DNA from 2 places in the Rhizobium sp. L9 genome. Region 1 is predicted to be linked to the other one. Evidence: riboswitches for the same ligand, from Rfam matches in the RefSeq annotation. Region 1 holds a riboswitch; the other holds the start of a gene.
The links. Region 1 has a riboswitch for FMN ahead of CO660_RS08675 (DMT family transporter). Riboswitches for the same ligand answer to the same signal wherever they lie in the genome.

Region 1 (9,043 bases):
TGTGACCGTCCTCGGGATCTGAAGATCCTGCTCGGCTGCCGGCAAATCATCCCTTCGCCAACTCCTGATCCACCGCCGAAACCAGCCGCGAATCATCTGCCGTCACATCGGGCGCGAAGCGGGCGGCGACTTTGCCGTCGCGGCCGATCAGGAATTTTTCGAAATTCCAGAGAATGTCGTCCTCGTCGCCGCCTGATATCCCGTGGGCATTCAGGCGTTCGCGCATCGGACCCTCGCCCGTCGTCTTCACGCCTGATTTGGTCAGCTGCCGATAGAGCGGGTGCTGGGCCTCGCCCTTGACCGACATCTTAGAAAAGATCGGGAAGGTGACGTCGTAGGTGGTGGTGCAGAAATCGAGGATCTCGGCGTCCGTGCCTGGTTCCTGGCCTTTGAAGTCGTTGGCGGGGAAAGCGGCGATGACGAAGCCGCGCTCGCGCTTTTCGCCATAGAGTCTTTCGAGCCCCTCATATTGCGGCGTGAGCCCGCATTTCGAGGCGACGTTGACAATCAGAAGCACCCTGCCCTTGTATTCATTCAGCGTGGTCTGTCGACCATCCACCGTCTTGACCGGAATATCCAGCACATTGCCCGTCATGGGAACCTCCAATTGGCACGGATCGTTCCGGGAGCTTAGCAATATCGCCGTCATTGTCATCAGGGTGAAGATCAACTCGGCGTCAGCATCCCGGCGTCGCCGTTTGGCGACACCGGGATAGCCCGTCAGGCGGGCGAGGTTTCCCGTACGTCATCGAGTAGGAAATGGACGACGAGATAATCCGTCTTGTAGTGGCGGCCGCTGTCCGAGACGGATTCGACGCTGCCACCATCCTTTGGATGCCAGGGATGATAATGAGGGTTGGTGGTGATGAGCGTGATGGCCTTGCCGGCGAACGGTCCTTCGCCCAAGCGGAAGCGCATCTCGGCGAGCGGCCAGATTCGCTCGTAATCTTCCATGGCGATGCGCGCCTTCAGCGCTTTCCGGTGCAGCGGCTCGCCGGCGCCTGCTTCTGCGGATGATTCCAGCATCACTTCTTCGGCATGGGCAATGATGGCATTGAACTCTTCGGGCCACATCCGTCTCATGAAGTCGCTCCTCCCAGGGCTCTTTCGTCATTCACAGGCGAAACTTAACCTTTTGTCCGCAAGAAGCAAATTCTTGTCATGCCGTTGTCATCCGCCTCGGCTGCTCCTACGTTCCCCTCGAACCGCACCAGGGCCGTCAGCCGCCCCAATCCCGAGATCAAAGATGAAGACACGTGAAGAAAGGCAGGCGCTGCGGGCGAGCATGCCGCGCACCCCGCTCAGCGCCCATCATATAGAAAACGCCCGGCTGCTGCCGGATCGGGGCGAACTGCTCTACCGGATCCCGAATGGCGGCATCGGCGTCGAGGTGGGAGCGGCCTTCGGCGAGTATACGGCGGAGATCCTGGAAAAGAATCGCCCGGCCCAGCTTTATCTCATCGATCCCTGGTCGATGGATCGCTACAGCTCCGGGCTCGACGCGATTCACACGAATTTCGCGGCCGAGATCGAGGCTGGCCGGCTGCACCTGATGCAAGGCACATCGCTCGACAAGCTCGCCGAATTCGAGGATGACTTCCTCGACTGGGCCTATATCGACACCGATCATTCTTTCGAGCTCACCTGGCAGGAGCTCCTGCTCTGCGAGAGGAAGGTGAAGCGCACAGGACGCATTGCCGGCCATGATTTCTGCACCGGCAACACCGTCAAACCGATCGTCTACGGTGTCGTCGAGGCGGTTGCGAAATTCTGCAAGGATTATGGCTGGCAATTCGAATTCCTGACGGTCGAATCACACGCGCATTTTTCCTATTGCCTGAAGCGCCTTTGATCAGTTCACGCCTTGCCGGAATATTGTTCGTCGCTGACCTTTTCCATCCAGTCGACATGGCTGCCGTCCAATGCCTCGTGAATGGCAATATGCGTCATCGCCGTGTCCGGGCCGGCGCCGTGCCAGTGTTTTTCGCCCGGCGCAAACCAGACGGTGTCGCCGGCGCGAATCTCGCGAATCTCCCCGCCCCAGCTCTGGGCAAGGCCCTTGCCTGAGGTGACGATCAGCGTCTGGCCGAGCGGATGCGTGTGCCAGGCGGTGCGGGCTCCGGGTTCGAAAGTGACGGAGGTTGCCTTCACCCTTGCCGGCGTCGGCGGCTCGATCAACGGATCCTGCCGAACGGCGCCGGTAAAATAGTCGGCCGGCGGCTTCGTCGAGGGGCTGGAGCCAGCGGGTTTGATCTCCATGATCGTTCCTTTCCATCCATGCTGTTGAAGCTTTACGGTGCGACGATATTTGATCGAGGCGACCGATCAAGACCAGATCGGCAATTGCCGCGCAGTTGCCCGCCTGATAGGCCAAAGCGTTCATAACCTAGGGAGATGTTCATGAAACACCATGCGTTTGGCCGCATGCCGTTCACCGTTACCAATGTCGGCTTCGGCGCCTGGCAGATCGGCGGCTCCTGGGGCGATATCAGCGAGGCGGATGGGCGGGCGGCGCTGAACGCCGCGCTCGATGCCGGTATGACGTTCGTCGACACGGCGGATGTTTACGGCGACGGCCGCTCGGAAAAGATCATTGCCGATGTCCTGAAGACGCGCGGCGGCGAGCGCCCGATGGTCGCAACCAAGGTAGGCCGCCGCCTCAACCCACATGTCGCGGAAGGATATACCAAGGCCAATCTCGAAGGCTTCATCGACCGCAGCGTCAAAAACCTCGCGGTCGACAGCCTCGATCTCGTGCAGTTGCACTGCCCGCCGCGCGAGGTGCTTTACCTCCCTGAGGTCTTCGAGGGCCTCGACGCGCTGCAGAAGGCCGGAAAGATCAAGGGTTATGGCGTTAGCGTCGAAAAAGTCGAGGACGGGCTGAAGGCGATCGAATATCCCGGCGTCGTCAGCGTCCAGATCATCTACAACATTTTCCGTCAGCGCCCCGACCATCTGTTCTTCGAGGAAGCACGTCGCAGGAATGTGGCGATCATTGCGCGCGTGCCGCTGGCAAGTGGTCTTCTCTCCGGCAAGATCAGCCGCGAGACGCAGTTTGCCAGCGACGACCATCGCAATTTCAACCGCCACGGCGAAGCTTTCGACGTCGGCGAGACCTTTGCCGGCGTACCTTTCGAGGTCGGGCTGCAGGCGGTCGAGGAAGTGCGCAAGCTGGTGCCGGCCGGCGTCACTATGGCCGCCTTCGCGTTGCGTTGGATCCTGATGGCTGAAGCCGTTACTGTCGTCATCCCCGGCGCCCGCAATGCCGAACAGGCGAGAGCCAATGCGGCCGCAGCCGATCTCGCGCCGCTCTCGCCCGATGTCATGGTGGCGACGCGCGAGATATACAATCGGCTGATCGCCCCGCATGTGCATCAGCGCTGGTGAGGCTGGAGCGAGTCGCTTTTATTGAAGGCTGCAGCGAGCCGAGGGCCCCTCATCTGGCTGCCGCCACCGACCGGGGTCGAGCCACCAGTTTCGACCCGTCCTCCGGACCCCCGCGAGCGGGGCGAAGGGATATGCCGCACGTGCTTCCTTCACCTCGACGTTGCGCTTGGCACGTCCCCTCGCCCCGTTTTAACGGGGAGAGGGTTAGGGTGAGGGGCAGCTTTCAGTTCGTGGCACTCAGTTCCACCGGAAAGAACAAGGTCTCGCCGGAAGAGTCGCTCACACCGTCATTATCGGTGACAGCGTAAGGCTTGCCGGAGGCGTCGAAGGTGAAGCCTTCGAGCTTGTCGAGCACATAGCCGTTCGTCACGGTCTTGAGTTCGTCGAGGAAGTCGTGTGCTTCGGTCTTCTTCACGACCGGCAGTTCGGCCCCGAGTTTGGCTGGCTTCAGTTCCGAGATCGCCACCTTGTAAAGCTTCTTCAGCCTGGCGCCGTCGCCGACGAGGTTGTCGCGCTCGATGATGTAAACGTTATCGCCGTGGGCGGAGATCTCGGACAGGCCGACCCAACCGCTTTCCGTCTTGTCGAGGGGATAGCGCACGGCGCCCCATTCCTTTTTCTTCGGATTGTAGGAGACGAGCTTGACGAAGCCCTTCTCGTCGTCACCCCACTCGCGCTGGACGACCATCCACAACGTGGCATCGTCGCCGGTGCCGACAATGGTGACACCCTCGAAGCCGTAGCGAATTTCGTTGGCGGCGAGTTCCCTAGGCAGAGCAATCTCGGCCTTGATGTCGCCCTTGGCATTGACGTTGTAGAGCGCATGCGGGACGAGGCGCTCGCTGTTTCCTTCCGAGGCGAGCCAGAAGGAGCCGTCGGCTGCTACCGCGATGCCTTCGATGTCGAGCTTCTGGGCCGGAGCGCCGTCACGCTTGACGACGAGGGCGTCGGTGATGACGGCCGGCTTCTTGGTTGCGTCGATCGTGTAGATCGTCGGCTGCGAGCCCAGAAAGCTGTCGCTGACGGCGTAGAGCATGCCCGGTTTGCCGGGAACGGCGGCAAGACCCGAAAGCGCTGCGAAACCGATCGGATTGCCGTCCTTCTCGGCGGAGACGATCTGTGGATAGGCTTTTTCGCCTTCCGAGCGCTCGTAGATCATCACGTGCGAGCGCACCCCGCCGTCCTTGCCGAGATCGAGTTCATTTGCGGTCGCAAAGAGATTACGCTGGGGGATAGCGACCCCGCCTTCCGGCGAAATGCCCGACGGCAGAAGCTGCACGAGTTCGGGGTCGGCGCCGGTATCCTTATAGACGCCGACGACCGAGGCGCGCTCGGCAAGCAGGAAGAAATACTGGTCATCGCCGAACTTGGCGGCTTCGAGGCCTTCCGGCTCGACGCCCTTCGATCCCGAACGGCTTTCCGGATAATGGCCGATATGGGCGACGGCGCGTTCGAAGGATGCGCCCGATTCGTAGAGGACCTTGCCCGTCTTGTCGAAGATGGTGAAGCCGCGCGAGCCGCCCTGATAGTCGCCTTCATTGGCGACGACGAGGCGGTTGTCGTCCAGCCACTTCACGGCGTCCGGCTCGCGCAGCACGCCCTTCGATTCGCTCCAGAATTTCAGAGCACCGTCGCGCTTCGTGTCGATGCCGGAGAGATCGACGCTGCCGGCGGTAAAGTGGGTCTTCACCTGAGCCGTGTTGGCGTCGATGATGACGATCTCGTTGTTTTCCTGCAGCGTTAGGGCAATTTCATTCAGGCCGTTGAAAGCGACGAATTCCGGCTCCGGATCTTCAGGGGCAACACCGGCGAGACCATTCAGCGCCACATGCTTGATGGTGCCGCAGTCGACGGTGCCGTTGTTGACCTGGAAAACGGCGAGCTCGCCGGCCGGCATCTGCGGGATCTTGCCGTCATTGACCTCTTCGTCGCGTTCGTTTTCGATCGCGATGGCGCCGAGCGTCTTGTCCTTGTTGAGGGCAATCGAATCCGGCTGGCCGCCGAGATCGCAGGTGTGCTCAATCTTTTTCGTCGCCACGTCGACGATCGCGAGGCGGCCGGAGGGTTTGGCCTTGCTTTCGGAAGTGTTGACGGCAACAAGCGCCTTGCCGGCGCTCGAGGTGACCGATGTCGGTTCGCCGTCCATCATCATCGCACCGTCGGCCTTCGGGGCCCTGGCGTCGGTAATGTCGATGAAGCCGATCGCACCGAGCGGGCTGTCGCTATAGATCAGCGTGTTGCCGTCGTCGGTTGCGGTGATGATTTCCGCGGATGTCGGCGAAAGCTTGTCCTTGTCAGCAGGCAGGTTCTGGGCGACCGGGAAGGAGGCGATGCGGTTGAAAACCGGTTCGGCCGCGGCCTGGACGGCAACGGATGCGAGAAGAACGGCAGCGAGCGCTGCCTTGCGCGATAAAATTGTCATGAAATCCCCCAATGTCGAAAGATCGAACAGAGGGGTTTTGCGGGACTGCCATGACAGAGACATGACAGCCCGCGCGTTTTCAGAGATCGGCGTCAGGCCGGCCGACTTTCCCGGCGCATCTCGTTTCGCATGATGAAGAGCGACGCTGAAAGAATGAGCGCGGCGCCCAGCCAGAGATAACCGGCCGGCGCATAACCGAAAAACAACCAGCCGGCGAGCACGTTCAGCGGCAGCTTCAGATCATCGAATGGCTGGACATAGGCGGCGTCGGCACTGGCATAGGCTAGGGTCAGCAGATATTGCGCCACGACCGTCAGGAGGCCTGCCAGAAGGAAGAGCGCGAGTGTCGTGCCTGTCGGTACGGCGAAGCCCGCCGCAAGTGCCAGACCGCCGTTGATCGGCGTCAGCAGCACCAACAGCCAGACGGTGATGGTCTCTGGCCTCTCGATACCGGTCAGGCTCTTGGTGATAAGCGAGGAGGCACCCCAGAGCAGCGCCGAGAGCACCGGCAGGAGCGCCGCCCAGGTGAAACTATCAGACCATGGCTGGAGGATGATCATCGCGCCAGCAAAACCGACACCGGTCGCTGCCCAGCGGGCCGGGCCGACGCGCTCACCGAGGAACAGGCGGGCGCCGAGAATGATGAAGAAGGGCGAGGTCATGACCAGCGCGATCGCCTGCCAGATCGGCACTGAGGCAAGACCGGAAACCCAGGCCTCGACACCAAGCGCAGCAAAGAGGACGCGCACGACGTGTCGCCGGGGATAGTCCGTACGCATGGCCGAAAGGCCTGATTTGCGCATGAAGGGCAAGGAGAAGAGGAAGGCGAAGGCATATTGCCAGAAGGCTGCGGAGGCCGGCGGAAAGGCGAGCTTCATGGTCAGCCACTGGGTGACGACGTTGAGCAGCGAGAAGGCGACGCCTCCAAGCACCATGAAAGCAGCGCCGGCAACGGCGCGAGATTGCGAGACTGCAAGGGAATTCTGATTCATGTCTTCCATCCGGAACTACAGCGCCGCGCGTCTTTCCAGACGCGCAAAAGACGCTCTAGCGCTTTTAATTGCTGCATAGTTCATCCTTAAATCGATTCCGATTTAAGGAATTATGCAGGCGACCAACATAAATCAGGACGCATGAGGCGACGGCGCGCAGAGGCCGGCAGTCCCCTGCCCGCTCACGGCCATGCTCATTCTCTTTCTTCCGGACTATACCGTCGGCTCCGGAATCGCACCGGATCTGCTGCCCCCTTCCCCGGCCGAAGCTTGAGAAGGCGCTCGCGGGCTCGGGCCACAGCCCTTACCGCCGGTGGGGACATTCACCCCGCCCTGAGAACAGCATCGTTCGTAAAACAAGGCGCTGCCTACGGCAAGCGGCAAAACAAAAGGGGTCCGGCAGCGCCGAACCCCTCGAAATCCTGCTCAGCCGTTCTCGTTTACGACTGCCGGACGATCAAATCAGCCGTTGACGGCGTCCTTCAGGCCCTTGCCGGGCGTGAACTTCGGCACGTTGCGGGCTGGAATATCGACTTCAGCGCCGGTCGACGGGTTGCGGCCCTTTGTTGCAGCGCGATGAGAAACGGTGAAGCTGCCGAAACCAGCGAGGCGGATATCGCCCTTGTTCTTGAGTTCGGCCTGGACAACGTCGAAAACCGCGTCAACAGCGGAAGCCGCGTCAGACTTCGTCAGTCCTGCCTTTTCGGCCACTGCGGACACGAGTTCATTCTTGTTCATGTTTCCACCCCTTTCTAAATGGTATGAAACGACTCAAATCTAAGCTAGGCGCAGAATAGGTTTCATCAGGCCCGCCGGGAACCCAAAAGCCCTGCAAATCAAGGAAAAGCAAGCGTCTCCATGACGTTTTCACAAAAAAGGCTGGCGTTTCCGCCAGCCTTTTTGCGTCTTTTGCTTCAATCGGGCATAAATGTGGCAAACGCCACTCAATGCGCGATCGTTGCGCCCGTATCATCGAGGCCTTCGACCGACGTGATGACGGGCGTTTCCACCGTGCCATCCCACTCGATCGGCTCCGGCCGACGGATCAGCGCATGCTTGATCACCTCGCCCATCCGCGAGACCGGGATGATCTCCATACTGTTCTTCACGTTATCCGGAATCTCCGCCAGGTCCTTTGCGTTTTCTTCCGGAATCAGCACTTTCTTGATGCCGCCGCGAAGCGCTGCCAGCAGCTTTTCCTTGAGACCGCCGATCGGCAGCACCCGGCCGCGAAGGGTGATTTCACCGGTCATGGCCACATGCTTGTTGACCGGGATGCCGGTCATGATCGAAACGATGGCGGTTGCCATGGCGACACCGGCCGACGGGCCATCCTTCGGCGTCGCACCTTCCGGCACGTGCACGTGGATGTCGTTCTTTTCGAACATCGGCGGTTCGATGCCGAAATCGACAGCGCGCGAGCGGACGTAGGAAGCCGCCGCCGAGATCGATTCCTTCATGACGTCCTTCAGATTGCCGGTAACCGTCATGCGGCCCTTGCCCGGCATCATCACGCCTTCGATGGTCAGCAGCTCGCCGCCGACTTCCGTCCAGGCAAGGCCGGTCACGACGCCGACCTGATCCTCGCCCTCGGCTTCGCCATGGCGGAAGCGCGGGACGCCAAGATAGTCGGCGATGTTGGCGGCCGTCACGTGAACGGACTTCGTCTTGCCCTTGATGATCTCGGTGACCGCCTTGCGGGCGAGCTTCATCAATTCGCGTTCGAAGCTGCGGACACCGGCTTCGCGGGTGTACTGCTGGCTGATCGCCATCAGGGCATCGTCGCTGACCGAGAATTCTTCCGGCTGCAACGCATGTTCCTTGATAGCCTTCGGCAGCAGGTGCCGCTTGGCGATCTCGCGCTTTTCATCTTCGGTGTAGCCGGCGATACGGATGATCTCCATGCGGTCCATCAGCGGTGCAGGGATGTTCAGCGTATTCGCGGTCGTGATGAACATCACATCCGACAGGTCGTATTCGACTTCCAGATAGTGGTCCATGAAGGTCGAGTTCTGCGCCGGATCGAGCACTTCGAGCAGGGCCGAAGACGGATCGCCACGGAAATCCATGCCCATCTTGTCGATTTCGTCGAGCAGGAAGAGCGGGTTGGACTTCTTCGCCTTCTTCATCGACTGGATGACCTTGCCGGGCATCGAGCCGATATAGGTGCGGCGGTGACCGCGGATTTCGGCTTCGTCGCGAACGCCGCCGAGCGCCATGCGGACATACTCACGGCCGGTCG
Region 2 (9,043 bases), on a different contig from region 1:
TGATGGTTTACCATTTGCCCAGATGTGCGCCGCCGTCGACGTGCAGCACCTCCCCGGTGATGCGCGGGGCTTCCGTCAGGAAGAGGACCGCTTCGACGATCTCATTGACATTGGAAATGCCTGCTATCGGAGAGAGCGTGCTCAGGAAATCCTTCGGATTGTCCTTGTGCAGTGGCGTGTCCACGACACCGGGAGCGACGATATTGAAGCGAATTTTCTCGTTCGCATATTCCATCGCCAAGTTTTTGGAGATGGCGTTGATGCCGCCTTTCGTCATCATCGACACCGAAGCGGAGAAGCCGGCGATCGGATGATCGGTCAATGGCGTCGTGATGCTGACGACGCTGCCGCCTGACTTCTGCGCGCGCATCTGTCTGACTGCCAGCTGGGTCAGATGGATGAAACCTTCGAGATTGGTCGAAGACAACGTCCGGAAATCCGTCATCGTGAAATCAACAAACGGCTTGGCCAAGAAGATGCCGGCATTGTTGACGAGCGCGTCGATCGAGCCGAAGCGGTCGATCGCGGTCTTTGCAACCCGCGCCGCGGTTTCGGCATCGCCAATGTCGCCATCGACGAGAGCCAGCCGGTCGGAGGCCTCGAAGGCGTCCGAGGCGCTGACCTGGCGCGAGGTGGCGACGACATTGTAGCCGCGCGCGATAAAGGCGTTGACGAGGCCTGCGCCGATACCCTGGGAGGCGCCCGTAACGATGACAGTCTTATTCGTAGTCATGTTGAACTCCATGATCTGGTTCGGGCAACGTCGCCTGATCGGCCGGGTCGCTCGAGATGGGGCCGCCGCGATCGCGCCGCCATCTGGGTTGTGGTTGTTTTCGCAAAGTGAATATGGCGAAAACTCCATTCCCCGATTAGATGGAAATATCTGGATTCTCTTTTGCATCAATGCAAAAATGGGCGCATGGCCGATCTCAACGACATCGCCGTTTTCGTGAAGGTGGCGCAGTATGGCAGCTTCAGCCGTGCGGCCTATTCCCTCGGCATGCCGGTTTCAACCGTCAGCCGGAAGGTGACGTCGCTTGAAGAGCAGCTCGGCGTGACGCTGCTGCAGCGCACGACCCGCAAGCTCAGCCTTACCGCGCAGGGTCGAGCCTATTACGACAGGTGCAGCGAACCGCTCGCCCATCTTATGGACGCCGAGCAGGCGCTGACGGAGACGCAGAGGAAGCCGGAAGGCCTGCTGAAGATCTCCGTGCCCGTCATCTTCGGGCAGGACGTCTTCTACGAATTCATCTCGTCCTTCCTGAGGACATATCCCGATATCCAGATCGATCTCTTCGTCACCAACCTTTTCCTCGATCTGGTCGCCGAGAATGTCGATCTCGCCATTCGTTTCGGCGAACTCAAGGATTCTTCCATCGTCGCGCAGCGGCTCGGCCGGAGTGTGCGCTATCTGGTTGCGACGCCCGACTATCTCGAGGGCAGGGCCCTTCCATTAAAGCCCGAAGACCTGAAGGATCATCGATGCGTGCTCCTGAACGGCCGCAACGGCGAGGCGGATTGGCATCTCGTCAGCGGCCGCAAGTCGGCCCACGTGCGCGTGTCCGGGCCGGTCTCCAGTCGGGACTTCGAGGCGGTCAGCGCCTTTACCTATCGCGGCCACGGTATCGGGCTGCTGCCTTCGACCTATTGCGACGAAGGGATCAACCGAGGCGAGCTCATTCGCCTGCTGCCGGACTGGTCCTCGCCGGAAATCTTCGTGCACGCCGTCTATCCCACCCGCCGCTTCCTGCCGCTGCGCCTGCAGGTTTTTCTGGAAGCGCTGAAGGCGTGGAAGAACCCTTTATGGGCGCCTTTGCGTTGAGGTCCTGGAAAGCTGCATGGCAGGAGAGTCTCTCTGTGAGTTCCCCGCAGCGGCCTCAAGGGACAAGGCAGGCGCTCCTGATATCACCGAAAATTGAAACCCCGCACGAGGCCGGGCGTCCTTCGCGGGCCAAGTTGTGTTACATTTCCCTGCTCGATGCGCGGGGATTTGCCGATGCTGACCACGCTTGCGGTACTCATGGGTCTTACCGGAGTCGTGCCGACAGTTGGGGCGGGCGCAAACGAGGTTGATGTGACGCTGGTGCTTGCCGTCGACACCTCGCGGTCAATGGATTTCGAAGAGATCGGCATTCAGCGCGACGGTTATGTCGAGGCGCTCAAGCACAAGGAATTCATCGATGCGGTCAAAGGCGGGCTCACCGGCCGCATCGCCATCAGCTATTTCGAATGGGCGGGCTATGTCGTCCAGGATTCGATGATCGACTGGCAGGTGATTGAGACGGAAGCGGATGCGATCGCCTTCGCCGATAAGCTTGACGCCCGGCCGATAGCCACGCAACGGCGCACCTCGATCTCAACAGCCATCGATCAGGGCGCCAGCATGATCACCACCGGACCCTTTCGCGGCAGGCGTGAGGTGATCGACGTCTCCGGCGACGGTCCGAACAATTCCGGCAGCCCGGTGACGGCCACCAGGGACAAGGCGGTGGCGTCGGGCATGATCATCAACGGGCTGGCGATCATGCTGCGTCCTTCCGATGCTCCCGGAGGGCTCGACAAATATTACGCCGATTGCGTGATCGGCGGCCCCGGCAGCTTCGTGCTGCCGGTCCACAGGATTGAGGATTTCGCCATCGCCGTGCGCCGCAAGCTGGTGCTCGAGATCAGCGGCATTTCACCCTCGCCGACGGTGGAGAGGATAGCCGCCGACGCGCCGACGGCGGACTGTCTGATCGGCGAGAAGCAGTGGCGGGATATATTCGATCGGTGAGTCGCGACCTGATGAGCCCGGAGAGGGTATGCCGTGTGGTTGTCACATGGCATACCGACAAAGCAAAGAAGAAAGCATCTGCCGCTCGAAGAGCCTCACCTTGAGGTGCCGACGGGCAAGGCGGCTGCTCCGTGCCGCCACCTATAACGGCAGCTGCCTGCCGGCCTGTTCGCTGACCATGTATTCGGCGTACCAGTCCGGCCAGTTCTCGTCGTGTTTGCCTCCATTGCGCTTCTCGTGTTCGCCGTGGGCCTCGGCGGCGCGGCGGAGGGCGGCGGCGAGGTCGCTCGATGTCGAGAAGGCGGTCTCATCGGCGTCGATGCGTCCCGGCAGGCGTGTGGTGACTTCCTGGAACAGCCAGCCGTTGCCATCGGGATCCTTGAACGAGGCGAAGGAACGATAGCTGCGGTGGTCGGGGTCGCGGCCGGCGATGCGCAGGCGCCCGAAGAGATAGGGCTCGTCCTTGCCGGCGTAGACGCCTGAAGCATCGTGGAAGACCTCGCTCACCTCGACGCCGCGGGCGATGAGATCGCGCCTTGCGGCCTCGACGTCGGAGACGATGAGATAGAGGCCTTGGGCGGAGCCGGGAGCGGCGGCGGTGACATTCTTGCCGAAGATGATCGCGCAACCGGAGCCCGGTGGGGTGAACTGGATCACGCGGAAATCGGCATCATTGGCGAAATCGGCGTCTAGCCTCCAGCCAAGGCTCTCGTAAAAACGTTTGGCGCGGTCGACGTCGGAAACGGGAATGACGACCACTTCGAGCTTGGTGTCGACCGGTCGTGTTTTCATGGATTCGGTTGGGGGTTCACTGCGCATTGCATTGCTCATCTTCAGCTCCCTTGAGGTTTGGACGCATTAAGAATGGCGATACATGTCAGGATCGAGTGGACCACAGCGCGGGTGGAGCGTCGAATCAATTCTTCAGTCGACATGAAGAAGACGGCGGGCCATCCCGCCGTCTGTTGCGCTAGCTTTTAAGCAGCAAGGGCAGCGCGCGTTTTGCCGATCATCAGAGCGGCGCGCGCAGCCTCACGGCCCTTCTCGACGAAATGAGCGCGGTAGATCTGCGTGTGATGCTCGGTTTCCTGATAGTGATGCGGTGTCAGTGAGACCGACAGCACCGGCACGCCGGTATCCATGCCGGCGCGCATCAGGCCATCGACCACGGCCTGGGCGACGAATTCGTGGCGGTAGATCCCGCCATCGACGACGAAGGCGGCGGCAATGACGGCGGCATAGCGCCCGCTCGCGGCAAGATCGCGCGACAGCAGCGGCATTTCGAAGGCGCCGGGGACGTCGAATACGTCGATCTGTTCGGCGGGAACAAGCTGTTGGAAACCTTCGAGCGCACGGTCGACGATATCGGCGTGCCAGCCGGCTTTGACGAAGGCATAACGGGTGGGTGTCATGGTAATCTCCTTTGGCGTACAGACACATCACCCAAGGCGATCACGAGCATCCGCAGCCAGCCCGGAGGGCAGCAGCAGCGCACGTTCTCTTTCATCCGGACTATGACCGTCGGCTCAGGCATCTCACCTGATCTGCTGACCCTTCCGAGGAAGGCGCTCGCGGGCTCGCAATCGAAACTGCATACCGCCGGTAGGGACTTTCACCCCGCCCTGAGAACGGCGCGGACAATAGGGCCAAGGCGGCGGGCTGGCAATAGGGAAGACGTTTTCGTCCGAAGGGCACGTGCCCCATCGCCCTTGCGCAGCGTGCGCATCCACCTACATGCTTCCGCTGAGGACATCCATGTCGAAAAAGCATGCTGCTCGGCCTCATTGAGGGGTAGAGCAGCAACCATGGGAGAGAGCGATGCCAGAATCTTTCGTCGTGCGCCGCGAGGCGCATCTTGCGGCGCCGCCGGCGGCGGTGTTTGCACTGATGACCGATCCGGAGAAGATCCTGCGCTGGATGGGGACGGAGGCCGAGGTCGAGCCGGAGCCGGGTGGGCTCTATCTCGTCAACGTCACCGGCGCCCGTTTTGCGCGCGGCTCCTTCCGCGAGGTGGTGCCGGTGCATCGGCTTGCCTACAGCTTCGGCTGGGATGGCAGCGAGGTGGTGCCGCCGGGATCGAGCCTGGTCGAGATCGATCTGATCGAGCAAGGAGGCGGAACGCTTTTGCGGCTCACCCATAGCGGTCTGCCGAGTGCGGAGCAATGCGCCGGTCATGAGGAGGGCTGGGCGCATTATCTCGGCCGGCTCACGGAAGTCGCGGCCGGGCGGGACCCGGGTCCAGATCCTTTTTACGGAAGGACATGAACGGTTTTCGGCAGGCGACGGGATGCTCCCCAAGCGCTTGACCCTACGGGAAGAACGGTCCGCTGCGGTCAAAAAAAGTGCTGCTTTATCGTCCGCAAACATGAACGCGCAGTTCATCTCCAGTTCAATTTGGCGGTCCTAAGGTGATTGCGGCTGGATGAAATGGAGTTTTCGATGAAGGCACTTTCTATCGCGGCTGCCTTGCTCGCTGGCAGCCTCTCGATTGGCACAGCTCAGGCGATGCCGATCGGGGCAATCAAGGTTGAGAGCACTGTCACAAAGGTCGACTACGCCTGTGGTCGCGGCTGGCATCTGACCCGCTGGGGCGAATGCCGGCGCAACTGGCGCCGCCCGCCGCCTGTAGCTTTCTATGGCGGTCCGCCCCGCTGGGGCTGGGAGCGGCGTCATCGCGATTGGGATGGCCCGCGCTGGCGCTATGAGGGGCGCTGGGACCGCGAACGCCGCTGGCGCGATGACTACTAAAACTTTTGACAGAGGGAGACGAACGAGGGCCGGTGCGATGTTTCGCCCGGCCTTTATCAGCTGAAATAACGCTGCGCTCAGATGCGGCTGACGAGCCAGTGCTTTCCGTCGATCAGCTCTTCGAGCTCGGCCGGATCCTTGACACCGAACTCGAACCATTCGACGAGTTCCTTCGCCTTCCGTTTGCTTTCTTCGGCTGTAAACTCGATCCCATAACGCGCGCACCAGCGCCGAAGGATCGACGTCAGCAGGGTCATGTCATTCCCGTCCAGCGGGTCTTTCGGCCAGTATGTCGTGCCCATAGCAACCCCTCAATCGCTAGTGACAAGTTCGCACATAAACGAACGAATGTCGCGCAATTTAAAAGTGTTTATCGGGTTGTTTTCCACCATGATGAATGGTTTTCCACAGAGTTGTTGGGAGGTAGGGTTGACAGGGTTGCGGAGGGACTCGGCGGGGGCAAGTGCCGATAGGAAATCCACCACAGGTGTCCTGAGTGGGCCGATGAAGTCAGTCATGCTCTGCATTTGGCCAGGGCAATCATTAACAGAAAACCTTTATTTACATTTTCTTAACTGGATCGCCGCAGATCCTCTGCACAAGTCCTACGATGTCGTTGCGCATTTTTGGTTGGCAACAGGCGAATACCGGAGACCTCCTGAGAGGCCGCAGGAGTCTCCGTGGGGCTGATGTCGCGGGGTTGCCCCCGTCCTGTTGCAATGCCAATGTTAACCCATGGATCTGCCTTCCTCCATTGCCTGGCTGATTGACGAGGCTGCGGCTTCGCCCGGCCCCGAACGGTTTCTGGCCGAGCTCGGGCGCCGGCTGCTGGCCGACGGCCTGGAGCTTTCCGGCGGCGCGCTGACACTTTCGGTGCCGCATCCGATCATAGCGCGGCGTAGCTGGCTGTGGCGGGCGGAAACCGGAGCCGTCATCGAGGCGCTGGGGTTTGCCGCCGCACCGCAAAGCGATGCCGGGCGCGAATGGCTAGCCGGGCTCGGGCCGGTTTGGGAGGAGAGGATTGGAGCTTCGCGGGACGGCGCCGTGCTCGGCTGGGCGGGCATCGGCAAGGGGGCAGGGGCGGACGAATTTTCTCCTGATGAAGCCGCGCGGCTGCAGGACGTCGCGCGTTTTGCTGCGGCGCCACTCGCAGTCCTTGCTGCGCGGGAAGCGCAGGCGGCGCTGCTGGAAGCCTACCTCGGCCGGCGCAGTGCGGCTCGCGTTCAGGCGGGTGCGCTTGCCCGGGGCACCGGCGAAACCATTCGCGCCGCTCTTCTCTGCGCCGATTTGCGGGATTTCACCGCGCTTTCCCAAGTGACGGAGCCGCAGGCGATGATATCCGCGCTCGACGCTTATTTCGACCGCGTCGCCGGCGCCGTGCATGCCTTCGGCGGCGAGGTGCTGAAATTCATCGGCGACGGCGTGCTGGCGATCTTTCCCGTCACTGCTGCTTCCGGCAACGGGGCCGGAGCTGATCGAGAGGCCTGTGAGGCGGCGCTTCGGGCTGTAGCCGCCTGCCGCGCCGGCATGGTTCATCTCGATCGGATGCGTGAGGCTGAGGGGCTGGCGCCGCTGCCCTTCGGGGCCGCCCTGCATTTCGGCGAAATCCTCTGGGGCAATATCGGCGCCGCCGACAGGCTTGACTTCACCGCCATCGGCCCGGCGGTCAATCTGGTCAGCCGGCTGGAAGGGCTCTGCAAGCCGCTCGGCCACAGCGTGCTGATCTCAGGCGCCGTGGCGGCGAATACCCAGGCTGCGCTGACGCCGCTCGGCGAGCACGCCCTGCGCGGCATCGCCGAGCCGTGCGCCGTCTTCACTTTGGCTGAGGATTGAGCCTGAGATGGGAACTGACCGCTTGTGCAGGCAGTGCCGTCCCTTCCCAGAAACAGCGCAAAAGAATCATGATTGTTAAACTCCGCTTTTTTGGCTAAAGCCTCTGCCGGTCAGAGGGGAGTTTTCAGATATGACTCGATACGCACATAAATTTTTCTCGGCCCTCGGACTGTCCGCAATGCTCGTGGCAGGGGCCGCGCCGGCCGACGACGGCAAGAAAGTCTCGGTCGTCGACGATCGTGGCGTCACCGTCGAAGTTCCGGCACAGCCGAAGCGCCTTGCCTCGATTTCCTATTTCGCAGATGACGTCGCGCTGGCACTCGGCATCAAGCCGGTCGCCAGCACCTATATGACGAAAGGCCGCGAGCCCGAATTCCTGCTGGGCCTGACTTCCGGAATGAAGCAGATCGGCCAGCGCGCTAAGCCCAATCTGGAACTTCTCTCCGAAGCCAAGCCGGATCTGATCGTCGCGATCCGCCGCTATACGGTCGGCAATGCGGCGCAGCTTCAAAACATCGCGCCCTACGTCGCCTATAATATGGAACTGCTCGAAGAGAGCTACAGCGAGACCGCCGCCCTTTCTAAGCTGCTCGGCCAGCCCGAACGCGGCGAGCAGCTGAACGCCGAATTCCGCAAGCATCTTGCGGAATTTGCCGCCAAGGCGCCGAAGGGCGTTCACCCGCGCTTCCTGATCATGTGGGGCGGCGCGACACCCTTCGCCTTCCACACGGAAAATACCTCGGCCTCGATCGTCGCCGCGATCGGCGGCGACAATGTTCCGGGGCCGAAAAATCCGGGCGGCGAGTTCGGCATCGACCTCAGCCTCGAAACCATGCTCGAGAAGGATCCGGAGGTCATCTTCGTCTATGATTCGGGCCCGGATCGCCCGCATGAGAGCAACCCGATCTGGTCGCAGCTGTCGGCAGTCAAGAACAACCGCGTCTTCTACGTCGGCGACCAGTGGGTCGAGACCAACGGCCCGATCGCCCGCGAAATCGTGCTGCGCGAGGCTGCGCACTACCTCTACCCCGACACGTTCCCGGCTGTCGATGTCAAGGCCGAGGCTGCCAAGCTGATCCCGGCCGAACTGCAGAACTAAGTTCAAGGAAAAGGCCTGCGATGAGCCCCCGGCAATCATTCCTGGCCATAGGGCTCATTGTCGCCGCCGCGATGCTGGCGACGATGCTCGGCTTGCTGGTTGGCGCCAAGACGCTTTCGGTCGAGACAGCGCTGCGCGTGCTTCTGGCGCCCGACGGCAAGCTCGAATCTGTCCTCGTCTGGACGCTGCGGCTGCCGCGCAGCCTGGCGGCGGCCGCCGGCGGGGCGGGCCTTGCCGTTTCCGGCTACTTGCTGCAGACGCTGACGCGCAATCCGCTGGCCGATCCCGGCATTACCGGCGTGACATCCGGGGCGGTCGCGCCGATCGTCTGCTGCTTCGTTTTTCTGCCCTGGCTTTCACCTGCCTATTATCCCTTCATCGGCCTTGCCGGCGGGGTCTTGGCTGCCTCGGTGACATTCTGGGTTTCGCGCGGCGGGCAGGGGCGGCCGCTGCAGCTTGCGCTCGGCGGCGTCAGCGTCTCGCTGTTCTTAAGCGCGATCACCACCTATGTGCTGCTCTTGACAGGGCCGCAATCGGCATCGCTGCTCTTCTGGCTCGCCGGCGGCTTCCAGGGGCGCAGCTGGTCACAT

Region 2: it holds a riboswitch for FMN, as region 1 does, so the genes downstream of both, CO660_RS06705 (6,7-dimethyl-8-ribityllumazine synthase) here and CO660_RS08675 (DMT family transporter) in region 1, are expected to answer to the same signal.

What each region holds. Positions count from the first base shown of each region.
Region 1 is NZ_NWSZ01000007.1:65,684-74,726, forward strand. It holds gene CO660_RS34450 (hypothetical protein) at 1-22, shown strand, start outside; gene CO660_RS08645 (glutathione peroxidase) at 47-595, opposite strand; gene CO660_RS08650 (hypothetical protein) at 721-1,083, opposite strand; gene CO660_RS08655 (class I SAM-dependent methyltransferase) at 1,247-1,852, shown strand; gene CO660_RS08660 (cupin domain-containing protein) at 1,858-2,259, opposite strand; gene CO660_RS08665 (aldo/keto reductase) at 2,401-3,387, shown strand; gene CO660_RS08670 (esterase-like activity of phytase family protein) at 3,611-5,809, opposite strand; gene CO660_RS08675 (DMT family transporter) at 5,902-6,801, opposite strand; FMN riboswitch at 6,994-7,146, opposite strand; gene hupB (DNA-binding protein HupB) at 7,264-7,539, opposite strand; gene lon (endopeptidase La) at 7,746-9,043, opposite strand, start outside.
Region 2 is NZ_NWSZ01000005.1:283,693-292,735, forward strand. It holds gene CO660_RS06680 (RidA family protein) at 1-14, opposite strand, end outside; gene CO660_RS06685 (SDR family oxidoreductase) at 8-733, opposite strand; gene CO660_RS06690 (LysR family transcriptional regulator) at 920-1,822, shown strand; gene CO660_RS06695 (DUF1194 domain-containing protein) at 1,997-2,773, shown strand; gene CO660_RS06700 (VOC family protein) at 2,915-3,604, opposite strand; gene CO660_RS06705 (6,7-dimethyl-8-ribityllumazine synthase) at 3,751-4,185, opposite strand; FMN riboswitch at 4,265-4,407, opposite strand; gene CO660_RS06710 (SRPBCC family protein) at 4,592-5,038, shown strand; gene CO660_RS06715 (hypothetical protein) at 5,213-5,521, shown strand; gene CO660_RS06720 (hypothetical protein) at 5,599-5,823, opposite strand; gene CO660_RS06725 (adenylate/guanylate cyclase domain-containing protein) at 6,257-7,354, shown strand; gene CO660_RS06730 (ABC transporter substrate-binding protein) at 7,485-8,453, shown strand; gene CO660_RS06735 (iron ABC transporter permease) at 8,474-9,043, shown strand, end outside.